DNA from 2 places in the Micromonospora sp. NPDC023869 genome. Region 2 is predicted to be linked to the other one. Evidence: riboswitches for the same ligand, from Rfam matches in the RefSeq annotation. Region 2 holds a riboswitch; the other holds the start of a gene.
What was found. Region 2 has a riboswitch for cobalamin ahead of ACZ31C_RS10810 (energy-coupling factor ABC transporter permease). Riboswitches for the same ligand answer to the same signal wherever they lie in the genome.
Positions count from the first base shown of each region.

Region 1 (4,277 bases), on a different contig from region 2:
CTGCCCGGCGCGGGCGGTGGCCCGGTCCAGGACGCCGAGCGCGTGCAGGTAGGGCACGGCGGCGCTCTTGAGCAGCACGACCCGCTGCGGAGGGGCGTCGAAGGTGACGTCCACGCCGCAGTTGGTCACCGTCACCGGATAGCCGGGACCGGCCTCGGTCGGCCCGTCGGCGGTGCCGCCGCACCCGGCGACGAGCAGCACGCACGCGGAGGCGGCGGCGGTGGCGAGGCGGGTTGCCTTCAACATCGTTTCTCCTTGACGGGTGGGCTCTTCAGGCACCGGAGGCGTGCAGACGGCGGATCAGGACCAGCAGGAAGGGAGCGCCGAGCAGGGAGGTGATGATGCCGATCGGAATCTCCTGCGGCGCCAGCAGCACCCGGGCCAGCACGTCGGCCCAGACCAGCAGGATCGCCCCGAGCAGCGCGGCCACCGGCACCACGCGGACGTGCGGCGCGCCGACGATGCGTCGGGCCAGGTGTGGCACGACCAGGCCGACGAACCCGATGCTGCCGGCGGCGGAGACCAGGATGCCGACGCTGAGCGAGACCAGCACGAGCAGCCGGAGCCGGAACCGGTCCGGCGAGACGCCCAGGGTGTGCGCGGTCTCGTCGCCGATGGCCAGGACGTCGAGTCGCCGCCCGACGACGGTCAGGTAGCCGATGGTGCCGATCAGCACCACCGCGGCGATCAGCAGCAGAGCGTTCCAGCGGGCCAGGCCCAGCGACCCGAGGAGCCAGAACATCACCGACCGGGCGCCCTCGGCGGAACCGGAGGCGAAGATCAGGAAGCTGGTGGTGGCGTACAGCGCGTACCCGACGGCGACGCCGGCCAGCAGCAGCCGGATGGAGGTGACCCGGCCGCCGCTGCGCGCGATCAGGAAGACCAGCAGCGACGCGCCGAGCGCGCCGACGAACGCGCTGGTGGATAGCGCGTACTGGCCGAAGCCGGCGCCCGCGCCGAACAGGATCGCGGCGGCCGCGCCGCTGGAGGCGCCGGAGTTGATCCCGAGCAGGTACGGGTCGGCGAGCACGTTGCGGACCATGGCCTGCAACGCCACCCCGCAGACCGCCAGCCCGGCGCCGACCAGCATGCCGAGCAGGACCCGGGGCAGCCGGACCTGCCAGACGATCGCCTGCTGCGGCCCGGTCCAGGTCACCTCGCCGGGCACCCCGAGGAGCTGGTGCCCGATGATCCGGGCCACCGTGAGCGGGGGGATGCCGATCGCCCCGGCACCGACCGCGACCAGCCCGGTCAGGAGCAGGCCGATAGTCAGCGCGAGCAGCCAGAGGCCGGTCCGACGGCGCTGCGCCGCCACGCCGAGCACGTCCGTCCGGCTCGTCGGCAGGGTGGTGACGCTCACCGCACTCCCACGCAAAGTCGTTGTTCTTGCCAAGTCTTTGCAAAAACTAACACCAAGATCACGCCAGCGGAAGGCGGATGAGTCGTTGTTCACCCGCCGCTCGACCCGGCGTCGCGGCGCGGACATCACACCGGCGCGACGGTCGTCGGGCGCGATCCGGACGCTAGGATCCGAAGCGGTACTGGTTCGCCCCGGCCGTCCGGTCGGAGCGTCGTAAGAGGGAACCCGGTGTGAATCCGGGACTGCCCCGCAGCGGTGAGTGGGAACGACCGCCGTCACACGCACTGGACACCTGTCCGGGAAGCGACGGCCAGTAGGAGACCGGCCCAGCCGGTCGCGCCCACGAGTCCGAAGACCTGCCCGTGCCGCGTGCGCAGCCGCGCACGCCGCCGTCGGCCTCGCGGGAGGGCCAGGGCGAGGCCGGTCGTCGCGCCGTGCCCTCCCCAGCCTTCCCCGGAGCCGTACCGCCGGACCTCGAGGGAAGGGAACCCTGGCGACATGACCACTCCGTTCGGCACGAGCACCGTGCTCGGCTATCCGCGCATCGGCCCGCGTCGTGAACTCAAGACCGCGGTCGAGGGCTACTGGGCCGGCCGCGTCGACGAGCCGACCCTGCGGGCCACCGCCGCACAGGTACGCGAACAGACCTGGCGCACGTTGCACGACGCCGGCCTGTCCGCCGTACCGTCCAACACGTTCTCGCTCTACGACCACGTGCTCGACGCGGCCGTCACGGTCGACGCCGTACCCGACCGGTTCCGCCGGCGGGGCCTCGGTGAGCTGGACACCTACTTCGCCATGGCACGCGGCACCGCGCAGGAGCCGCCGCTGGAGATGACGAAGTGGTTCGACACCAACTACCACTACCTGGTGCCTGAGATCGGCCCGGACACCGCCTTCGCCGCCCGGGCCGACAAGCCGCTCGCCGAGTACGGGCGGGCCCGGGAGCTCGGCATCACCACGCGTCCGGTCCTGGTCGGCCCGGCGACCCTGCTGCTGCTGTCCAAGCCCACCGCCGACGCGCCGGACGGGTTCCGCCCGTTCGACCGGCTGGACGACCTGGCCGACGTCTACGCCGACCTGCTGTCCGCGCTCGCCGACGCCGGGGTGCCGTGGGTGCAGCTCGACGAACCGGCGTACGTCGGCGACCGGTCCGACGCAGAGATCCGCGACCTCGGTGCCGTCTACGCCCGCCTCGGCGCGCTGACCCACCGGCCCCGCCTGTTCGTCGCCGCCTACTTCGGCGAACTCGGCGACGCGCTGCCCGCGCTGCTGGACACGCCGATCGAGGCGATCGGTCTGGACCTGGTCGCCGGACCCGGCGACCTGGACCGGCTCGCCGGCCACGGCGCGCTGCCGGGCCGGACCGTGGTCGCCGGGCTGGTCGACGGCCGCAACGTGTGGCGGACCGACCTGCGGGCCGCCGCGGCCGTCGGCGCCACCCTCACCGGGCTCGCCGACACCGTCGCGGTGTCCACCTCCTGCTCGCTGCTGCACGTGCCGGTGGACCTGGCCGCCGAGACCGACCTCGACCCTCGGCTGCGCGAACGGTTGGCGTTCGCCCGGCAGAAGGTGGACGAGGTGGTCGCGCTCGGTCGGGTGCTGCGCGACGGGGTGGGCGAGCTGCCCGCCGCGCCTCCGCCTCCGCCGGCGCAGTGGCGTGACGACGCGGCCCGCGCCCGCCTGGAGGCGCTGCGGCCCGAGCACACCCGACGCGGCCCGTACCCGCACCGTGCCGAGGCCCAGCGTCGACGCCTCGGGCTGCCCGCGCTGGCGACCACCACCATCGGGTCGTTCCCGCAGACCGACGCGCTGCGCCGGGCCCGGGCCGAGCACCGGGCCGGTCGCCTGGACGCGGCCGGCTACGCCGAGCGGATGCGGGCCGAGATCGCCGAGGTGGTGGCCGAACAGGAACGCCTCGGGCTGGACGTGCTGGTGCACGGCGAGCCGGAGCGCAACGACATGGTGCAGTACTTCGCCGAACACCTCGACGGCTTCGCCGCCACCGCCCACGGCTGGGTCCAGTCGTACGGCTCCCGGTGCGTACGCCCGCCGATCCTGTACGGCGACGTGACCCGGAGCGTACCGATCACGGTGACCTGGTCCCGCTACGCCCAGTCGCTCACCGACCGGCCGGTCAAGGGCATGCTCACCGGCCCGGTGACCATCCTGGCCTGGTCGTTCGTGCGGGTGGACCAACCGCTGGCGGAGACCGCCCGACAGGTCGCGCTGGCCCTGCGCGACGAGGCGCGGGACCTGGAGACGGCGGGCATCCGGATCATCCAGGTCGACGAGCCCGCGCTGCGGGAACTGCTGCCACCGCGCCGCCGGGACCACACCGCCTACCTGGACTGGGCGGTGGCCGCCTTCCGGCTGGCGACCAGCGGCGTCGCCGACGCCACGGCGATCCACACCCACCTGTGCTACTCGGAGTTCGGTGAGGTGCTGCCCGCCATCGACGCCCTGGACGCCGACGTGACCAGCATCGAGGCGTCCCGTTCCCGGATGGAGATCCTCGACGACCTGGCCACCGTCGGCTACACCCGGGGGATCGGACCGGGTGTCTACGACATCCACTCGCCCCGGGTGCCGGATGCGGCCGAGGTGGTGACCGCGCTGCGCCGGGCGGCGGCGGTCGTCGACCCGCAGCGGCTCTGGGTCAACCCGGACTGCGGGCTCAAGACCCGGGGCTACCACGAGGTCCGTCCCGCCCTGACCGCGCTGGTCCGGGCCGCCGCCTCGGTCCGCGCCGAACTGGCCGCCGAGGGCGGGCCGACGAGCGACTCCTGACCCGGTGGCGTCCGCCGGTGGGGGCCTCCCACCGGCGGGCACCGCCGACGGACCGCACACCCGAGACAGTCCTCCCGGACCGGAAGGGTCAGGGTGCGCTGGCCTTGACCACGACCGCTTCCGGGGC
Region 1 is NZ_JBVHKD010000010.1:152,008-156,284, reverse strand. Features, by position in the region: gene ACZ31C_RS24985 (ABC transporter substrate-binding protein) at 1-246, opposite strand, end outside; gene ACZ31C_RS24980 (FecCD family ABC transporter permease) at 272-1,360, opposite strand; cobalamin riboswitch at 1,526-1,738, shown strand; gene metE (5-methyltetrahydropteroyltriglutamate--homocysteine S-methyltransferase) at 1,859-4,150, shown strand; gene ACZ31C_RS24970 (AI-2E family transporter) at 4,239-4,277, opposite strand, start outside.
Region 1: linked by a shared signal. The riboswitch ahead of metE (5-methyltetrahydropteroyltriglutamate--homocysteine S-methyltransferase) and the one ahead of ACZ31C_RS10810 (energy-coupling factor ABC transporter permease) in region 2 are both predicted to bind cobalamin.

Region 2 (4,277 bases):
TCCGCCTCGTACCCGAAGCTGACCCCGCGCAGCTCCAACAGCGGCGGGTCGCCGCTCACCCGAGCGCCACCAGCAGCCGGGTGGCCAGCACCACCGCCGCCAACAGCAGCACGGTGGTCGCCAGGAACGCCACCGACGGTTGCCGCACCTCGGTGCGTACCGCCAGCGAGCCGGTGTAACCGCGCAGCGCCAACCCCTCCTCCCAACGCCGGGCCAGCGAGAACGCCCGGACGAAGACCGCGCCGGCCTGCCCGGCCAGCGACCGGTAGGTGCTGGCCCAGGTGCGGTAGCCCAGCCGGGCCGCCTGGGCCTGCCGCACCGCGTGCACGCTCTCCAGCAGCAGGAACAACATCCGGTAGATCAGCGCGGCCACCTCGGTGACCGCGCTGGGCACCCCGAGTCGCTGGAGTCGGGGCAACACGTCGGCGAGCGGCGTGGTGGCGGCGAACAGCAGCAGGCAGAGCAGCGCGGCGCAGGCCCGACCGGCGGTCGCGGCGGCCGTCGCCAGCCCCTCCGGCGCCCACCGCACACGCGTCGGGCCGGAGACCGCCACCAGCATCGGCACCGAGCCGGTCAGGATGAACAACAGCGGGGTCCGGGCCGCCCGGACCAGCAGGCGCGGCGGCAGCGCCGCCGGCCCGAGCAACGCCACCGCCGCGGTCAGGCCCACCACCAGGGCGCCCGGCCACGGTGGCAGGAGCAACGCGCAGCCCAACAGCCCCAGGGCCAACAGGGCCTTCTCCGCCGGGTGGCGGCGTCGCCAGGGGCTGGCGTACGCCGCCACGTCCAACGCGAGCACTAGTCGGTGGTTTTCTCCCCGGTCGCGGTCTGCTCGCCACGCAGCCGCTGCCGGGTCCGGGCGACCCCGAAGTAGTAGCCGAGGAACCCGGCGCCGAGGGCGGCCTGGAGCGCGAACAACGCCGACTCGATCTCACCCGACGGCGGCTCGTAGATCGAGCTGAACCACGGCTCGTAGTCGGGGTGGTCGTTGACGATCGCCTCCTCGGCGAGGGCGTCTGCCCCGGCGAACGGCTCCTCGCCGCTGCCGAGCCCCAGCACCAGCGGCGCCACCGCCAACGCCACCACGGCGAGCAGCAACAACAGGTTGGTCCGGCCGAACGACTTCACGCCACCGCTCCCTGGGTCGTCGGGGCCGGACGGCGCAGAATGCCGAGCCGGCGGAGTTCCTGCGGGCTCACCCGGACCAGCAACCGGACCACTAGGACGGTGAGCAGCCCCTCGCTGATCGCCAGCGGGATCTGGGTGACCGCGAAGATGGACCCGAACTTGGCCAGCGCGCCGACGAAGCCCGAATCCGGGTCGGGGAAGGCCAGCGCGAGCTGGGCACTGGTCACGCAGTAGGTCGCCAGGTCGGCCAGGGCGGCGGCGAAGAACACCGAGATGCCGAGGCCGCCACCGAGCCGGCGGATCAGCGCGTACACGCCGAAGGCCACCCAGGGGCCGACGATCGCCATCGAGAAGACGTTCGCGCCGAGCGTGCTCAACCCGCCGTGGGCCAGCAGGAGTGCCTGGAACAGCAGCACGATCGTGCCGAGCACACTCATCACGGGGGCTCGGAACAGGATCGCGCCGAGACCCACACCGGTCGGATGGGAGCAGGAGCCGGTCACCGAAGGGATCTTCAGCGCCGACAGGACGAAGGTGAACGCCCCGGCCGCGCCGAGCAACAGCTTCGCGTCGGGGTTCGCGCGGACCTGCTGGACCAGGTTGCGCGCACCGTGGATGACGAACGGTGTCGAGACCGCGAACCATGCCGCCGCCTGCACCGGTGGTAGGTAGCCCTCAGCGATGTGCATGAGTCGACCTCCCCTTCCAACACCTCGTGGACGAGATCACACGTCGGGGTCGGTCTCCTGGCTCCCGGATCGTCGCGTACTCCGGCCTTCCCAGGTCCTCCACGGACCCAGTGGCGTACAAGTCGGAGCGAACTCCCCGGTCACAGTGGCGAGGGCCGCGCCGGTCTCACACCGGCTTCCCGTTACCGCGACGGCGCGACGTTATCCGTTCTGCGCACCGGCGCACAAGACTCATCGATGCCCCAGCGGCCGTACTCGGGTGAAGAGTGCCGTTTGTCACGACGATTCCCGGGTAGACGCCAGATCCGTTGCGAGAAGGGGGCCGGCGGGTTGGACGAGAACGAGTTCATCGAGTCCGTGGCGAACCGCACCGGCGCGTCGACGGAACAGGCGACCGCCATCGCGCGCGCCACCCTGACCACGCTGGCCGAGCGGATCGACGGAGGCGAGGCCCGGGACCTGGCCGAGCAACTCCCGGAAGGGCTGCGGGCGTACACGTTCGCGCCCAGCGAGACCGCCGAACGCTTCGGGCTCGACGTGTTCGTCCAGCGCGTCGGCGGCCGAGCCGACGTCGACCCCGACCTGGCCGAGGCCGGCGTCCGGGCGGTGATGGACACCATTCGAGGTGACGTCGCCCCCGCCGACTACGACGACGTCATCGCGAACCTGCCGGCCGAACTGTGGCAGGTGGCCAACCCGGCGCCGTCCTACGACGCGCAGCGCGACCGCGGCTAGCGGATCACCGGGCGGTCAGGTGGGGTGCCGGCTCCACGTACACCGGCAGGTGATGCCCGGCCCGGGCGCAGAAGAGGGCGACCTCGTACGCCATGTCGCCCACCTCGGCCGAGCCGTCGATACCGACGGTGAGGATCGCCCCGTTGCCGGTGGTGGCGTGGAACAGGAACGCCCGCGACATCTGCACCACCACCTGGTGCAGCTCACCCTCACCGCACAGTCGGGCGGCGGCCAGACCCAACGCCTGGAGACCACAGACCACACTGGACAGTTGCTCGGCGATCTCCTCGTCGATGCCCCGCGAGGCCCCCAGCATGATGCCGTCCGGGGAGAGCACCACCGCGAACTTGGCACCGGGCACCCGATCCACGATGTCGTCGAGCGCGTCGTTGAGATTCTCGGCGGTGACCAGGGCATGGGTCATAAGGGCGCTGTCCTCTCGTCGAAACTCCTACGTTCGTACCAGAGAAGACCCGGCGTCAGGGGGCTGACACTCCCCCTGATCCTGTTCCCTGATCCTCCTAACGTACGACGACGCTGGTCACCCTAATCGGACGGGTCGGACGGCACGATCACGCCGGGAATCGCTCCTCTGACCGACGGTGACGCCCGCTCAGGACGACGGCACCGGGCCCCGCAACCCCACCAATCCGGGTACGGCGACACGACCCAGTTCGGCGCCGCTGGCCGGGTCGAGCCATCTCAGCGCGTCCCGCCCACCCACATAGAGACGACCGCTGTCCGGGCCGAGGAGGAGACCGCTGACGGGAGCGTCGACCGGCCGTTCGGCGACGACCCGCAGACCGGCGGCATCCACGGTACGCACCACACCGGCCCCGCCGAGGAACAGTCGATCGTCGTCCGCCGTCGCGTACGCCGGGCCGGACGCTACGGGGACGGCGGCGGTGCGGCGTACCGTCAGCTCCTCGGTGGAGATCTCGGCGACGGTGCCGGAGGTGAGGTCGGCGACGTACAGCCGGGAGCCGTCCGGGGCGATCGCCATGGCGTGCCCGTCGGCCGGTCCCTCCCCGAACGGGTGCGGCAGGTCCACGCAGTACGCCCACCGCTCGTGCAGGTGCAGCGTGTGCACGAAGGCGTGGACGTCGCTCCCCGGCCGCCCGCTGATGCGGTCCCGGGTGTGCCGGTGATCGGGTTGGTGGGTGTAGAGCGTGTACAGGACGTGACGGGCCGGGGCGAGCACGGCCTGCCGCCCGTCGCCGCGCATCTCCTCCTCCGCGCCCGCCGGAATCGTCTGCTTGAGGCGGGTCTGCAACGGGCCCGCCACACCGGTGGCGAGGTCGACCACCCGGACCCGGTACCGGTCCGGTGCCTGCGGCGGCAGCCACTCCAGCACGAACAGGCCGCTGTGGTCGTGGGTGAACGCCTCCGGGACGACGTTGCCCGGCAGCCGTAGTCGCTGCCGCACTCCATCCGCGTCGGCGATCAGCACCGGCGTGACGTCCCGCCCGGCCGGAGACGCTGCGGTGACGCTCACCGCCTCGGTGGTCAGTGCCACCCACCTGCCGTGGGCGGAGACTGTCTGCGGCACCCAGCGTCCGGGCAGTCGCACCCGCGCGGAGGCGACACCCGTGGCGGTCTCGATCCGCCAGAACGCGGTGTCGGCGCCCTCCGGTGCGCTCGCGTACACCGACCGCCCGTCGGCGGTGGCGACGGCGTGCGGAATGACCTGCCGCTCGGCACCGCGCAGCAGGACGACTCCGTCGG
Region 2 is NZ_JBVHKD010000003.1:45,794-50,070, reverse strand. Features, by position in the region: gene ACZ31C_RS10825 (energy-coupling factor ABC transporter ATP-binding protein) at 1-59, opposite strand, end outside; gene cbiQ (cobalt ECF transporter T component CbiQ) at 56-799, opposite strand; gene ACZ31C_RS10815 (energy-coupling factor ABC transporter substrate-binding protein) at 799-1,128, opposite strand; gene ACZ31C_RS10810 (energy-coupling factor ABC transporter permease) at 1,125-1,817, opposite strand; cobalamin riboswitch at 1,848-2,022, opposite strand; gene ACZ31C_RS10805 (DUF2267 domain-containing protein) at 2,148-2,552, shown strand; gene ACZ31C_RS10800 (roadblock/LC7 domain-containing protein) at 2,557-2,976, opposite strand; gene ACZ31C_RS10795 (YncE family protein) at 3,166-4,277, opposite strand, start outside.